DNA from 3 places in the Paenibacillus sp. FSL H8-0548 genome. Region 3 is predicted to be linked to each of the others. Evidence: a T-box and tRNA genes for the amino acid it is inferred to sense, from the RefSeq annotation. Region 3 holds a T-box; the other regions hold tRNA genes.
The links. The T-box of region 3 lies ahead of MHI37_RS08925 (valine--tRNA ligase). A T-box ahead of a tRNA ligase gene usually reads a tRNA of that ligase, here a tRNA-Val.
Positions count from the first base shown of each region.

Region 1 (5,043 bases), 2.8 Mb from region 3:
GCGAGAAGATAACAAAGTCATGAGTGTACGGGGCGCCTGTCGCAATCATCTTAGCTCCACGAACAACGATGCCCTCTTCCGTTTTCCTTACGATATGGAGAAACCTCTCAGCAATGCGCTCCTCTTCCAGCCCACTGGCCCGGTTAATTTGCGGATCAAGGATGGCCGTAGTTAGGAATAGATCCCGATCTCTTGCTTCTCGGTAATACGCGCTAATTTTGGATTCGAAATGCGGGTCTAGCCGGCCTAGCTGTACCCGTGCACCATACCATCCGGTAATAATCGAACGGGCGTAATCGGATAGCCGACTCATCATCCCGTTCGTTCGCTTCGACCATACATGGAAGGCTTGCGTCCTTTTCGCCAACTCCTCAGCCGTATAGGGAACGAGGAAGGCGCTGTGGGCGAAATGTCCTTCTGTCGTGCGATATCCGATTATTTCTTGTTCGTCTGGCCGGTCAAGCATGCCGAACAATCCGCTGATCGTTCTCAATGTGCCTTTGAAAGCGGCATGCTGTGCAAGCCCCTCCACCTTTTTCCCTTCAAGCCATACACTGCGCCCATCCTCTAGGCTCTCTACAAACCGTTTCCCACGATGATTCATTTAATGTCGATTCTCCTTCGCATAGCCTAATCAACCGTATACAGATGAAGGGACGCTTCCTGTTAGCAGCCAACTGCCCACGCTGCGCAATTTGTATTCAACCGGGTCATGCAGCGTATGCGTGCGAACATTTCTCCAGAAGCGGTCGAAGCCATGACTGATCGTAGCCGAACGCGCACCCATAACCTCGAATATACGACTCGTAACCTCCAAAGCGGCATTTCCCGCGAACACATTGGCCGCTCCGACCAGCACAGCTGCTTCTCCGCGTTCCTCCGTTGTCAGCGCCTCCCCTTTCTCCCAAACCTCATCCACCTTTGCCAGAGCCGTGTCTCCAAGGGCCGCAGCAGCCAGCAATTGCAGCCATAACTCGCCGTATTGGCGCTGAATCCACGGATCCTCAGTAGCTTTGGCTACCCCTGATGCGATAAAGGGTCTAGTATGCCGCAGCGTGTATTCCCTCGCTTCTTTGATCGCCCCTTCTATGCTCCCGATAAACAAGTTGGTCATGACGCTCTTGGAGAGAATCGGAATGAGCGTCGCGTAGGCTGTATCCGCAAATCTGTCGGAACCACTGATTTCGTCTTCATACACGATGACGTTCTCGAACTGTACTGTTCCGCTGCCTGTTTGCCGCTGCCCAATCCCATCCCAGTCATCATGAACGGTCAAACCCGTTTTCGTAACGGGAACGCATCCGAATACCAGCTCATCCTTCTCCTCATCCCGCCATGATACGGATAAATAATCCGCTACTGGTGAACCGGAGGAGAAGCCCTTTAAGCCGTTAAGCACGTAATGGCTCCCTTCTTTCTTACCTGTCAGACGGCGGTCAAGATAGTTGATCGAATTACCCCAGAACCAGTCGTTCCGCGCTGTCTCGCCCTGTAAGCTAGCAATTTGCTCGGGGCTGCACTTCCAGATCGTGCCGATGACGTTCAGACAATGAAAACCATATAAATGAGCGATGGAAGTGTCTGCTTTTGCAAATTCCCTGACCACCCGCAATATGACTGACCACGGTTGCTCTTCCCCGCCATATTTTTTGAGTATGGGTAATTTAAGCAAGCCGCTTTCTTTAATCCATTGAATCTGCTGATGCGGCGCACCTCCCACACGATCACGCTCAGCCGCATCCTGAGCAAATATATCTGCGAGTTCAATAGCTTTGCTTATATAAGGATTTGTGGCTGGAACTGCGAATTGATCCACAAATGGCATCGTATTTTCCTCCTAAATCTATTTTATGTATTCCTATGAACATGCTTGGGTTTGTGCTATCATTATATCAATTCAAAATCCAGACACAACCATCAAAATATCAAATTCTGTTGTTTAAAGTGTAAAATATACCATTTATGTTGGTTATTTATTTCATGTTCAACATGATTACTTTAATCGTCTGGCTTGATATGAAAGGATTTTCCTGATAATACCTCAAAACATCACTATTTTATTTTATGATGGATATCCGACATTATCTTTGATTATGCAGCTTTGACTAGAGAGGAGTTAAAAATGGAAGATAGGAGAGTAACTCGAACGCGTCTTATTTTAGAAGAGGCCTTGCTGTACTTGCTGGAGAGCAAAACCATTGAGGAAATTACCATATTGAATATTACGGAGCAAGCGAACGTTAACCGTTCGACGTTTTATGCCCACTATCAAGATAAGGATACCTTTTTGGAGAGAATGATCGGAGATAATCTAACGATGCTCACCGAATCCTTGCGACCAGAAATCGGTAAACTTGTTCTGCTCCCTAATAAGGCGGATGCCGCCGATCCTTTGCTCGTTGCTTTATTTCAATATCTCATGGAGCATGAAAAGTTTTTCCGTTTAATGTTCAAGCACAGCTTGCCCGAATTTAACCGAAAACTGCACGACATTATTCGCGAGAGCATGTATCAGAGGATCATCAGCCTGGATATGGAGCAAAGGCTTCTGGTTCAAATGGATATTCTGCTCGATTACACGGTGCTTGCGCTAATCGGCATCATCCGACACTGGTTTAGCAATAACATGGTCTACTCTTCCTTCTTCATGGCGCTGCAGCTCTCCCGGATTGCTGACCTAGGTATCAACAAATCGATGGGCGTTACGGAGTAGCCCTATTCCAACAACACAAAAACAGCCAGGCAGATCCTATGATCTGCCTGGCTGTTTGCTATCCGGTGCTTACTTTACCAACTTAAGCGTATAAAAAAAAGCTTCCAAGATCAACTGATCCTGAAAGCTGTGTTTAAAAGTATGGTGCGCGTAGAGGGACTTGAACCCCCACGTCGTGAAACGCCAGATCCTAAGTCTGGTGCGTCTGCCAATTCCGCCATACGCGCATAAAAAGTAAAAAGCTTTAATAGTTCAGTTGACTTACTGAACGTTTCCTTATTAAGGGATAAATATGGTGCGCGTGGAGGGACTTGAACCCCCACGTCGTGAAACGCCAGATCCTAAGTCTGGTGCGTCTGCCAATTCCGCCACACGCGCAAGTTATAAAAAATGGTGAGTCATGTAGGATTCGAACCTACGACACCCTGATTAAAAGTCAGGTGCTCTACCAACTGAGCTAATGACTCATAGTTAAAATGGCTGGGGATTCAGGGATCGAACCTGAGAATGACGGAGTCAAAGTCCGTTGCCTTACCGCTTGGCTAATCCCCAAGAGCGATATGGTGGACGCTGACGGGATCGAACCGCCGACCCTCTGCTTGTAAGGCAGATGCTCTCCCAGCTGAGCTAAGCGTCCAAATGTAAAGGCGCCTTTAGTAAGAAAAGGTAATTGGTGACCCGTAGGGGACTCGAACCCCTGTTACCTCCGTGAAAGGGAGGTGTCTTAACCACTTGACCAACGGGCCATGCTGAAATTAAAGCTTGTACACATTTAGTTGAAAGTAATCTGGAGCTCTCAACCGGATTCGAACCGGTGACCTCATCCTTACCATGGATGCACTCTACCTACTGAGCTATGAGAGCATAATGGCTCCCCGAACAGGACTCGAACCTGTGACAACTCGATTAACAGTCGAGTGCTCTACCAACTGAGCTATCAGGGAACATTGCTATTTGCGTTGAAATGTCTCCAAGAGCTTCAACTGCAAAAGAGGCACGGTTGAAAACCAGGGTATTGCGCCCTGAAAACTGGATACGAAAGGTAGGTTTGCTGAACCTTTATGCTGCTGTCTACCGGATGTATGGGTCCGAGTAAACGTGTTTAGGATAAGCCCTCGACCGATTAGTATTCGTCAGCTACACACATTGCTGTGCTTCCACCCCGAACCTATCAACCTCGTCGTCTTCAAGGGGTCTTACATACTGGGAAATCTCATCTTGAGGGGGGCTTCGCGCTTAGATGCTTTCAGCGCTTATCCCGTCCGTACTTGGCTACCCAGCGGTGCTCCTGGCGGAACAACTGGTACACCAGCGGTACGTCCATCCCGGTCCTCTCGTACTAAGGACAGCTCCTCTCAAATTTCCTGCGCCCGCGACAGATAGGGACCGAACTGTCTCACGACGTTCTGAACCCAGCTCGCGTACCGCTTTAATGGGCGAACAGCCCAACCCTTGGGACCTACTTCAGCCCCAGGATGCGATGAGCCGACATCGAGGTGCCAAACCTCCCCGTCGATGTGGACTCTTGGGGGAGATAAGCCTGTTATCCCCAGGGTAGCTTTTATCCGTTGAGCGATGGCCCTTCCATTCGGTACCACCGGATCACTAAGCCCGACTTTCGTCCCTGCTCGACTTGTAGGTCTCGCAGTCAAGCTCCCTTATGCCTTTGCACTCTGCGAATGATTTCCAACCATTCTGAGGGAACCTTTGGGCGCCTCCGTTACATTTTAGGAGGCGACCGCCCCAGTCAAACTGTCCACCTGACACGGTCCCCGAACCGGTTTCACGGTTCTAGGTTAGAACTCCGATACGATCAGGGTGGTATCCCAACGGTGCCTCCACACAAGCTGGCGCTCATGCTTCGTAGGCTCCCACCTATCCTGTACAGATCGTACCAAAGTTCAATATCAAGTTACAGTAAAGCTCCATGGGGTCTTTCCGTCTTGTCGCGGGTAACCTGCATCTTCACAGGTATTAAAATTTCACCGGATCTCTCGTTGAGACAGCGCCCAAGTCGTTACGCCATTCGTGCGGGTCAGAATTTACCTGACAAGGAATTTCGCTACCTTAGGACCGTTATAGTTACGGCCGCCGTTTACTGGGGCTTCGGTTCACAGCTTCGGGTTACCCCTAACCGCTCCCCTTAACCTTCCAGCACCGGGCAGGCGTCAGCCCGTATACTTCGCCTTACGGCTTCGCACAGACCTGTGTTTTTGCTAAACAGTCGCTTGGGCCTTTTCACTGCGGCCCCCTCGGGCTATTCACCCTACCGAGGCACCTCTTCTCCCGAAGTTACGAGGTCATTTTGCCGAGTTCCTTAACGAGAGTTC
Region 1 is NZ_CP152049.1:6,678,364-6,683,406, forward strand. It holds gene MHI37_RS28130 (4-hydroxyphenylacetate 3-hydroxylase N-terminal domain-containing protein) at 1-604, opposite strand, end outside; gene MHI37_RS28135 (acyl-CoA dehydrogenase family protein) at 635-1,825, opposite strand; gene MHI37_RS28140 (TetR-like C-terminal domain-containing protein) at 2,123-2,713, shown strand; tRNA gene MHI37_RS28145 (tRNA-Leu) at 2,856-2,940, opposite strand; tRNA gene MHI37_RS28150 (tRNA-Leu) at 3,007-3,091, opposite strand; tRNA gene MHI37_RS28155 (tRNA-Lys) at 3,105-3,180, opposite strand; tRNA gene MHI37_RS28160 (tRNA-Gln) at 3,191-3,265, opposite strand; tRNA gene MHI37_RS28165 (tRNA-Val) at 3,275-3,350, opposite strand; tRNA gene MHI37_RS28170 (tRNA-Glu) at 3,385-3,459, opposite strand; tRNA gene MHI37_RS28175 (tRNA-Thr) at 3,502-3,577, opposite strand; tRNA gene MHI37_RS28180 (tRNA-Asn) at 3,582-3,657, opposite strand; rRNA gene MHI37_RS28185 (23S ribosomal RNA) at 3,817-5,043, opposite strand, start outside.
Region 1: it encodes a tRNA-Val, which carries the amino acid that the T-box ahead of MHI37_RS08925 (valine--tRNA ligase) is inferred to sense. The anticodon was not compared.

Region 2 (5,043 bases), 1.9 Mb from region 3:
TCTCTTCCTCAAGTTCCTCGAATGCATCCGAATCCTCATCCTTCAACAACGATATCGATCCCCAAATCAACCATTCCTGAGTCTTCAGCGGAATAAGCAGCACATCATCCGACATAAATGAGCGGAGAAGCTTCTCAAGCTCTGAGTATGTCGCTTGCTTAGTGCCATGCTGCTCGGTGACAAGCAGGAATGGAATCATTTCATTGAACAAACGGCTGCCCGCCGTCAAATGATCCGGTAAGGAATAGACAGGCTCATCGGACTCCAACTGCTTCTGAATCCACTCCCCAAGCTTTAGGGCATGTCTCTCTGTTTCGGAGAGCGTCGATAATTTGTTTTCCTTAGCGCCAGCATGAAGCTGCAGCGTCCAGCTTATCAATTCTTTTTCAGTCTCATTAAGCGATTTGCTTTCAATTTCCAATACGTCTACTTCATATTCATTGAATGAAATAATAATCCATGTATTTCCTTCTTTTTCTACCCTTTGGCCTTCCATAGGAGACGCTGTTGTATGTTCGCCTAGCCATACCTTTTCGGCAGTGCTGACTAACTCACTCCACTCCGCTATTGATTTCGAAACAGCATGTACCGGACAATTCAAAATGTGCTGCAGTGGCTTCAACCAGTCTGTCTTGCTCATTTCTCTATCTCCAATCTCCTCAAGCGTCAGCGGTTGAATAAGTTAAAAAGCTTATTTCCACTTCTAAGATGAATAACGCTTTTTCTCGTCATTGTACCACATGCGACCATCGAATTCAGCTTATCACTAGTAAAAGAATGATCGACAGCAGCGCAAACAAAGCGGCAATGAGGTATAGAAACGATACCGTTTGTACTTGACTCAAACCCCATTTCATCAATATATGATGTGTGTGCAGCTTGTCTGCTCGGTGCAGGCTCTTCCCGCTGATTAATCTGCGCAGCATCACATAAGCTGTATCGAATATAGGCAGCCCAAGTGCAAGCAGCGGAACAAGCAGTGAAATAAACGTAGCTCTTTTGGATGTTCCAGCTACTGCAATAACGGCCAGCGTAAAGCCTAAAAAGGTCGCACCAGCATCTCCCATAAAAATTCGCGCCGGATAAAAATTATGTACCAGGAATCCAAAAGAAACACCTGCTACAATAACCGCAAGAATGGCTGTGCTGGATTGTCCTTTAATCAGCGCTAAAGTTAATAGCGTAAGCGCGGAAAGCGTACAAACTCCTGATGCGAGCCCATCCACCCCGTCTATAAAATTGATCATATTAATTAACCCAAACACCCATAGCATCGTCGTAAGCCACGAGAACCAGTCTGGAAACCAAATAAACTGATTTGTAACCGGATTTGTTATTCCTGCGATACTAATATGAAACATACTCGGTATAGAAGCAGTCGCGATATAAAGAATGAGGCGAGGCCACACAGGAAAATCCTTTCCCTTCGCCTTTGTGCCGTCATCTATTAGCCCGATAATGACGAGTACCGTCCCTCCCGTCACTATCGTCCAAGTCAAAGGTGTGAACCCGATAAAAATAAACATCGTAATGACACAGCCAACAAAAATAGCCGCTCCTCCCATTAGAGGTATCGGCTCATTATGAATTTTTCTATGATTGGGACGATCTACAAAACCAAGGTGCAAAGCAAGCATCCGAAGCGGTGGCACACTTGCAAATACAATCGCAAAGCTGATTAATGCTGCTAAACCGTATACCATTGCAGCTACCCCTTTTTGTATATTTTTCTGTATGTATACATTGTTCCCTTAAATCGATAAAATACAAGGTGAAACGGCTATCGCCGTCCTTTGGTGGCACCAGCGCCTTTCATTCCCAGAAATATAGGAAAGTATGAAGAAATGTCATACTTTCCTATATTTCAAGAAACGATCAAAACCCGTTTGACCAAAATGCCCTATTTATGGTAGGATTTAATCAAAGTTTATTTATCGGAATAATGTATATTTAAACTACTATTTAAATGTGAAAGAGGAGTGCTGCACATGACCAAAATCGTTATCATCTCAGGTAGTCCGAACGCTTCATCACGCCTAAATGGAATTACACAATATGTAGAGCAGCAATTAATAGAGAAGGCTCATTCCGTCAATGTCATTACCGTCGTCGCTTTACCAGCGGAAGATCTCATTCATGCACAATTTGGCAGTCCAGCAATTGTAGAAGCTAATAAGTTAGTCGAAGAAGCGGATGCAGTCATTATTGCTAGCCCTGTCTACAAAGCCTCCTTTACAGGCGTATTGAAAACATTTTTGGATTTGCTTCCGCAAAAAGGGCTTGATGGCAAAATTATTGCTCCTCTATTTATTGGCGGTACAATTGCCCATTTGTTATCCATCGATTATTCCCTTAAACCGGTACTGGCATCCATGGGTGCTAAACTATTCGTTAGCGGCGTTTATGCTGTAGATTCTCAAATTAATCGTACACAGGAGCCGAACGAAGCGCCCGTATTTGAATTAAGCGAGGACCTCACATTCCGACTATCAGAAACAGTTAACGAGCTTATAAGCGAGCTTTCACTCCGAGCAAAATAATTTTAAACAAGGTGAAACGGCTGTCGCCGTCCTTTGGCGGCCCCAGCGCGTTTCATTCCCAGAAATATAGAGTTAGTATGGAGAAATGATATGCTTTCCTATATTTTAAAGAAAAGGAGCGATCTCCATAAGGCATAATGCCTTATGGAGATCGCTCCTTTTTTGAAGCCTATAAAATCAAAAAAACCGAAGATCACTAGATCATCAGCTACAATTACATATTATATTCAAAAAATGGTGAGCCATGTAGGATTCGAACCTACGACACCCTGATTAAAAGTCAGGTGCTCTACCAACTGAGCTAATGGCTCTTGATGTAAAAAAGGAAATGGTGGAGGATGATGGATTCGAACCACCGAACTCAGAGAGAGCAGATTTACAGTCTGCCGTGTTTAGCCACTTCACTAATCCTCCATACTATTACTTATTTTCCGTCGCAACGAAAAATAAAGTGGTGGCTCGGGACGGAATCGAACCGCCGACACGAGGATTTTCAGTCCTCTGCTCTACCGACTGAGCTACCGAGCCTTACTTTAAAGAAAAATGGCGGAGCTGACGGGATTCGAACCCGCGGTCTCCTGCGTGACAGGCAGGCATGTTGGGCCACTACACCACAGCTCCAAGTGGATTCGGTTAAATACCGAATAAGTAAATAATGGTGGAGGATGACGGGATCGAACCGCCGACCCTCTGCTTGTAAGGCAGATGCTCTCCCAGCTGAGCTAATCCTCCAGATATTTCACTAAAAAAGGTAATGGTAGCGGCGAAGGGGATCGAACCCCCGACCTCACGGGTATGAACCGTACGCTCTAGCCAGCTGAGCTACACCGCCACGCTTGTCCCCCGAATAGTTGTCGTTTGCAGCGTTCGGGGACGCTAGCAAAGTCAGAACATTACGCCCTGAAAACTGGATACGAAAGTTAGGTTTGCTGAAAACCTGTTCTGCTGCTGTCTACTGGATGTATGGGTCACAGTAAACGTGTTTAGGATAAGCCCTCGACCGATTAGTATTCGTCAGCTACACACATTGCTGTGCTTCCACCCCGAACCTATCAACCTCGTCGTCTTCAAGGGGTCTTACATACTGGGAAATCTCATCTTGAGGGGGGCTTCGCGCTTAGATGCTTTCAGCGCTTATCCCGTCCGTACTTGGCTACCCAGCGGTGCTCCTGGCGGAACAACTGGTACACCAGCGGTACGTCCATCCCGGTCCTCTCGTACTAAGGACAGCTCCTCTCAAATTTCCTGCGCCCGCGACAGATAGGGACCGAACTGTCTCACGACGTTCTGAACCCAGCTCGCGTACCGCTTTAATGGGCGAACAGCCCAACCCTTGGGACCTACTTCAGCCCCAGGATGCGATGAGCCGACATCGAGGTGCCAAACCTCCCCGTCGATGTGGACTCTTGGGGGAGATAAGCCTGTTATCCCCAGGGTAGCTTTTATCCGTTGAGCGATGGCCCTTCCATTCGGTACCACCGGATCACTAAGCCCGACTTTCGTCCCTGCTCGACTTGTAGGTCTCGCAGTCAAGCTCCCTTATGCCTTTGCACTCTGCGAATGATTTCCAACCATTCTGAGGGAACCTTTGGGCGCCTCCGTTACATTTTAGGAGGCGACCGCCCCAGTCAAACTGTCCACCTGACACGGTCCCCGAACCGGTTTCACGGTTCTAGGTTAGAACTCCGATACGATCAGGGTGGTATCCCAACGGTGCCTCCACACAAGCTGGCGCTCATGCTTCGTAGGCTCCCACCTATCCTGTACAGATCGTACCAAAGTTCAATATCAAGTTACAGTAAAGCTCCATGGGGTCTTTCCGTCTTGTCGCGGGTAACCTGCATCTTCACAGGTATTAAAATTTCACCGGATCTCTCGTTGAGACAGCGCCCAAGTCGTTACGCCATTCGTGCGGGTCAGAATTTACCTGACAAGGAATTTCGCTACCTTAGGACCGTTATAGTTACGGCCGCCGTTTACTGGGGCTTCGGTTCACAGCTTCGGGTTACCCCTAACCGCTCCCCTTAACCTTCCAGCACCGGGCAGGCGTCAGCCCGTATACTTCGCCTTACGGCTTCGCACAGACCTGTGTTTTTGCTAAACAGTCGCTTGGGCCTTTTCACTGCGGCCCCCTCGGGCTATTCACCCTACCGAGGCACCTCTTCTCCCGAAGTTACGAGGTCATTTTGCCGAGTTCCTTAACGAGAGTTCTTCCGCGCGCCTTAGCATACTCTGCTCGCCTACCTGTGTCGGTTTGCGGTACGGGCACCTAGATCTCACTAGAGGCTTTTCTTGACAGCCGGAGTACATGACCTTCGCTACTGTAATTTTCGCTCCCCATCACAGCCCAGCCTAATAGTGTGCGGATTTGCCTACACACTAGCCTCACTGCTTAGACGGACTATTCCATCAGTCCGCGTCACTGCCCTTCTGTGTCACCCCATTGCTCAAACAATCTTCGGTGGTACAGGAATTTCAACCTGTTGTCCATCCACTACGCCTT
Region 2 is NZ_CP152049.1:190,846-195,888, reverse strand. It holds gene MHI37_RS00940 (helix-turn-helix domain-containing protein) at 1-640, opposite strand, end outside; gene MHI37_RS00935 (MraY family glycosyltransferase) at 756-1,703, opposite strand; gene ssuE (NADPH-dependent FMN reductase) at 1,989-2,540, shown strand; tRNA gene MHI37_RS00925 (tRNA-Lys) at 2,776-2,851, opposite strand; tRNA gene MHI37_RS00920 (tRNA-Tyr) at 2,870-2,954, opposite strand; tRNA gene MHI37_RS00915 (tRNA-Phe) at 2,993-3,068, opposite strand; tRNA gene MHI37_RS00910 (tRNA-Asp) at 3,085-3,161, opposite strand; tRNA gene MHI37_RS00905 (tRNA-Val) at 3,197-3,272, opposite strand; tRNA gene MHI37_RS00900 (tRNA-Met) at 3,296-3,372, opposite strand; rRNA gene MHI37_RS00895 (23S ribosomal RNA) at 3,525-5,043, opposite strand, start outside.
Region 2: it encodes a tRNA-Val, which carries the amino acid that the T-box ahead of MHI37_RS08925 (valine--tRNA ligase) is inferred to sense. The anticodon was not compared.

Region 3 (5,043 bases):
ATTGAAGAGCTGGAGGAAATTGAGCTTGTTCCTCGTATCCAGGTCATCGATCAGGGAGATCATGCCGTGCTTAGAGGGCAGCTGCTGCTAAGCGGAATATATAGGAGTCAAAATGATTCCGAAAATTCATTGACGCTTGAGCACTGGATTCCAGTCGAGATCACGCTGCCGATGAATCGTATTTCACGTCTGGACGATATTTCGATTGACATCGACAATTTTGATGTAGACTTGTTGTCTTCCCGCACATTGAACATTACAGGTGTTCTTTCCTTGAGAGGCATTTCTGCTCAGCCTGTTCAGGAGCAGGAGGAAATCTGGAGGGAAGAGCCATTTACTGTTGTGCATCAACGGGAAGTTTACGAGGAAAGAATTTCGGAGACGTTCACCGGCCAGTATGCTAATTTTGAGCAGCCCTACATACCGGAGGTGAATGATTTTGCTGCGCAAGAGGAAATCTCTTATGCGCAGCAGCCGGAATTGTCGGAAGAGTCAGAGGCTTCGGTAACCATATCATCTGCTGGTTCCGATTCAGGCTGGTCGTCCTCACAGCTGTTCTCTTCGCCAATAGAGCAAGCTGAGGAGGAGGCTCCAGAGTTTCAGGAGGAGCGGGAAATTACGTTAGCCTCTCAGCAGACGAGTGACGATGGCTGGCTGGTAACTTCCTCAGAAGTGGCGGGCGCAGAACCTGAATTTTTACCGAATGATGATGCAGTCACGGATTTCGAGCAAGCTAACGAGCAGGAACGCTCTAAGCTGGAAACAAACACAGCGTCATTTGATCCATTGGCAGAGTCGGTGCTGACGCAGAAGGCAGAACCTGAGCAGCAGGAAATTCGTGTGGCATTATCAGGCAAGCAGCCACAGGAAAGCTCAGAACAGGCGGCGGATGTCGGTATTCTTACCCTTCTTCAGACGAGCAGGCGGGAGCAAGCTGCCCGTCAGGCAGCTGAAGAGGTCGTCGCTAAGCAGCGAGCTGATGAGGAAGCTAAGGTGCAGCTGCCGAGTGATGAAATCGAATGGAAAAATTTATTTTTAGGCAAACGCTCCGAGGATTCGGAATTTCGGAAAATTCGAGTGTGCATCGTGCAGCGCGAAGAGACTCTTGATGTTATCGCCTCGCGTTACAGCTTGAATCCAAGAGAGATACTCATTTATAACCGTTTGGATGATTCTGGTGTATCGGAAGGACAGCTTTTATATATCCCATAGTAATCATCCTTAATGAAAATGCCCTTGTTGCTCATAAATTTGAGTGATAGGGGCATTTGTTGTGCTGGTTTAGTTGACTCAGACCAGTAACAAAGGTATGATTAAAGCTATATATGCGTTATAACGACGTTGAAGGGGAATAGTATGCAGCAAAGCCTTCAGAGAGTGGAACCGTTACGCTGAGAGGTTCCGCAGGAAGTGACTGCTACGAGTCGCCCCAGAGTTGCCTGAGCCAAGTAGGAGCAACCAGTGCTCTACCGAAGTCAGGCCGGCCACAGCCGTTATCTGTTTGAGTGTCATGCGAAGCTTTTTCGCGTGAAACAAAGGTGGTACCACGGAAGCTAAACCTTTCGTCCTTTATGATAAGGGCGATAGGTTTTTTTTGTTTTTGTAGATCGATTTATGGAGGATGGAACGAATGTCAGAAAATCAAACGACAACTGCAATGCCAACAACCTATGATCCGAAGGCAGCCGAGCAGAAATGGTACGATTACTGGATGCAGGGTAAATTTTTTGAAGCGGGCAAACGCCCTGAAGCGGAGACGTATACGATTGTTATTCCGCCACCTAACGTGACCGGAATGCTGCATATCGGGCATGCGTTAGATTTTACCTTACAGGATATATTGATTCGGACGAAGCGGATGCAGGGCTTTGATGCGCTCTGGCTGCCCGGAACAGACCATGCGGGTATTGCAACTCAGACAAGAGTTGAACAGAAGCTCCGTGAGCAAGGCATTTCTCGTTATGATTTAGGACGTGAAGCTTTTCTTGAAAAGGTATGGGAGTGGAAAGAGGAATACGCGGATACCATTCGCGGACAATGGGCGAAGATGGGCCTTTCCCTAGATTATTCGAGAGAGCGCTTTACGCTCGATGAAGGTCTGTCCAAGGCTGTTCGCGAAGTATTCGTTCGTCTCTATGAGAAGGGGCTTATTTATCGCGGCAAAAAAATTATTAACTGGGATCCAGCAGCACGCACAGCCCTGTCGGATATTGAGGTGGAGCACAAAGAGGTTAACGGCCATTTGTATCATCTGAAATATCCGCTTAAAGATGGCTCAGGCTCTATTACGGTAGCCACAACTCGTCCCGAAACGATGCTAGGCGATTCTGCTGTAGCTGTTCATCCAGAAGACGATCGTTATAAGCATTTAATTGGAAAATTTATCGTGCTTCCGATTATTGGACGTGAAATTCCGATTATTGCCGATGAATATGTCGATAAGGAATTTGGCTCGGGCGCTGTAAAAATTACACCGGCGCATGATCCGAATGACTTTGAGGTTGGCGAGCGTCACAGTCTGCCGCAAATTATTGTCATGGATGAGACCGGCACGATGAACGCAGAGGCAGGCCCGTATCAAGGCTTGGACCGCTTCGACTGCCGGAAGCAGCTCGTTTTGGATCTGCAGGAGCAGGGCGTTTGTGTTGAAATCGAGGATCATGTGCATCAGGTTGGCCATAGCGAGCGCAGCGGCGCTGTCGTTGAGCCCTATTTGTCAACGCAATGGTTCGTTGCAATGAAACCTCTTGCAGAAGCGGCAATCGCAGCCCAGAAGGCAGGCAAGGGCGTTAACTTCGTACCGGAACGGTTCGAGAAAATATATATGCACTGGATTGAAAATGTTCGCGATTGGTGTATTTCCAGGCAGCTATGGTGGGGACACCGCATTCCTGCGTGGTATGACGAGGCGACAGGAGAGATGCATGTCTCCCGCGAGGATATGGCAGGCGATCACCTTAGTCAAGATAATGATGTTCTAGATACATGGTTCAGCTCCGCCCTATGGCCGTTCTCGACACTTGGCTGGCCGGATGAAACCGAGGACTTGAAACGCTTTTATCCAACAGATGTGCTCGTAACGGGCTACGATATTATTTACTTCTGGGTTGCTCGGATGATCTTTACCGCACTTGAGTTCACGGAGCAGCCGCCGTTCAAGGATGTACTGATTCACGGACTTGTACGTGATTCCGAAGGACAAAAAATGTCAAAATCGAAGGGCAACGGCGTCGATCCTCTTGAAGTAATTGAGAAGTACGGCGCAGATGCGATGCGTTATATGATTTCGACAAGCAGTACGCCAGGTCAGGATTTGCGTTTCCGCTGGGAGAAGGTTGAGCAAGCTCGCAACTTTGCGAACAAAATTTGGAATGCGTCGCGCTTTGCGCTAATGAATTTAGAAGGCGTGAAAGCTGAGGATATTGACATTACCGTTAACCTCAGCACCGCAGACCGCTGGATTTTGCATCGTTTGAATGAAACGGTTCGTGAAGTCACTCGTCAGATCGACAGCTACGAGTTTGGTGAGACTGGACGATCATTGTATAATTTCATTTGGGATGATCTGTGTGATTGGTACATCGAATTCGCGAAGCTCAGTCTGTACAATACAGAGGATGAAGCTGCGAAGAAGGCGACGCAGTCGGTGCTTGCTTACGTATTGGATCGTACACAGCGGCTGATCCACCCGTTCATGCCTTATATCAGTGAAGAAATTTGGCAGCATTTGCCGCATGTTGGCGATACGATCACATTAGCGGAATGGCCGGTATACGATGCTGCGCTTGAAGCTCCTGATGCTGTGAAAGAAATGGAGCTCCTCATGGAGATGATCCGCGCAGTGCGCAATATTCGTGCGGAAGTAAACGTGCCGATGAGCAAAAAAATCGAGATGCAAATTAAGCCCTCCGGTGAAGCGGAAGCAGCGATTATGCTGCGCAATGAAGAGTTTATCAAGCGCTTCTGCGGAACATCTAAGCTGGAGACAGGTCTTCATATCAGCGCTCCAGAAAAATCGATGACTGCTATATTGACAGGAGCAGAGCTATATTTGCCGCTTGCAGGCTTGATTGACATAGCGCAGGAAATCGTGCGTCTTGAGAAAGAGCATCAGCATCTGAACACCGAGGTGGAGCGGATTGAGAAGAAGCTGGGCAATCAAGGCTTCGTTGCGAAGGCACCAGCCAAGGTTATTGATGAGGAACGCGCCAAAATGAATGATTATGCAGATAAACGTGAAAAGGTTCTGGCACGAATTGCTGAATTGCGGGGATAAATCTGTACAAACGGAAGAAGGATCGATAAGAATGACGGATCAAAATATAGAGCAGCGGCCATCCATGCCGCTGCAAACCTATCAAGAAGCGGTAGCTTGGATTACCGGGCTTATTCCTTTTGGCATTCGTCCAGGGCTCGAGAGAATTGAGGAGCTGATGGAGCGGCTTGCCAATCCGCATCGCAGATTGAAGTTTATTCATGTTGCAGGTACGAATGGCAAAGGGTCCACCTGCGCGTATTTAACGAGTGTTCTTCTACATGGGGGTTATGATGTAGGAACATTTACATCGCCTTATATTACAAAATTCACGAATCGTTTTCAGTATAATGGTGTGGATATTGAAGAGCAAACGCTGCTTCGGCTTGCCAATGAACTGAAGCCTCATGTTGAAGCGATTGCGGAGACGGAGCTTGGTTCGCCAACGATGTTCGAGGTGTCTACAGCGCTTGCCGTACTATTTTTCGCTACCGTTACTTATCCCGATTACGTCGTATGGGAGACCGGTCTTGGCGGTCGCCTTGATGTAACGAATATTGTACATCCCGTGGTTTCGGTTATTACGAATATCGGACATGACCATATGGATCGGCTTGGCGATACGATTGCGGCAGTGGCAAGCGAGAAGGCCGGCATAATTAAAGCCGGCATTCCTGTCGTAAGCGCAGTAGAGCAGCCAGAGGCTGTTGAAGTGATCAAGCAAGCTGCAACTGACAAAAAAAGTACGCTTTATTTGCTCGGGGAGCAATTCCATGAAACGGTGCTGT
Region 3 is NZ_CP152049.1:2,114,493-2,119,535, forward strand. It holds gene MHI37_RS08920 (LysM peptidoglycan-binding domain-containing protein) at 1-1,212, shown strand, start outside; T-box leader at 1,333-1,573, shown strand; gene MHI37_RS08925 (valine--tRNA ligase) at 1,631-4,276, shown strand; gene MHI37_RS08930 (folylpolyglutamate synthase/dihydrofolate synthase family protein) at 4,308-5,043, shown strand, end outside.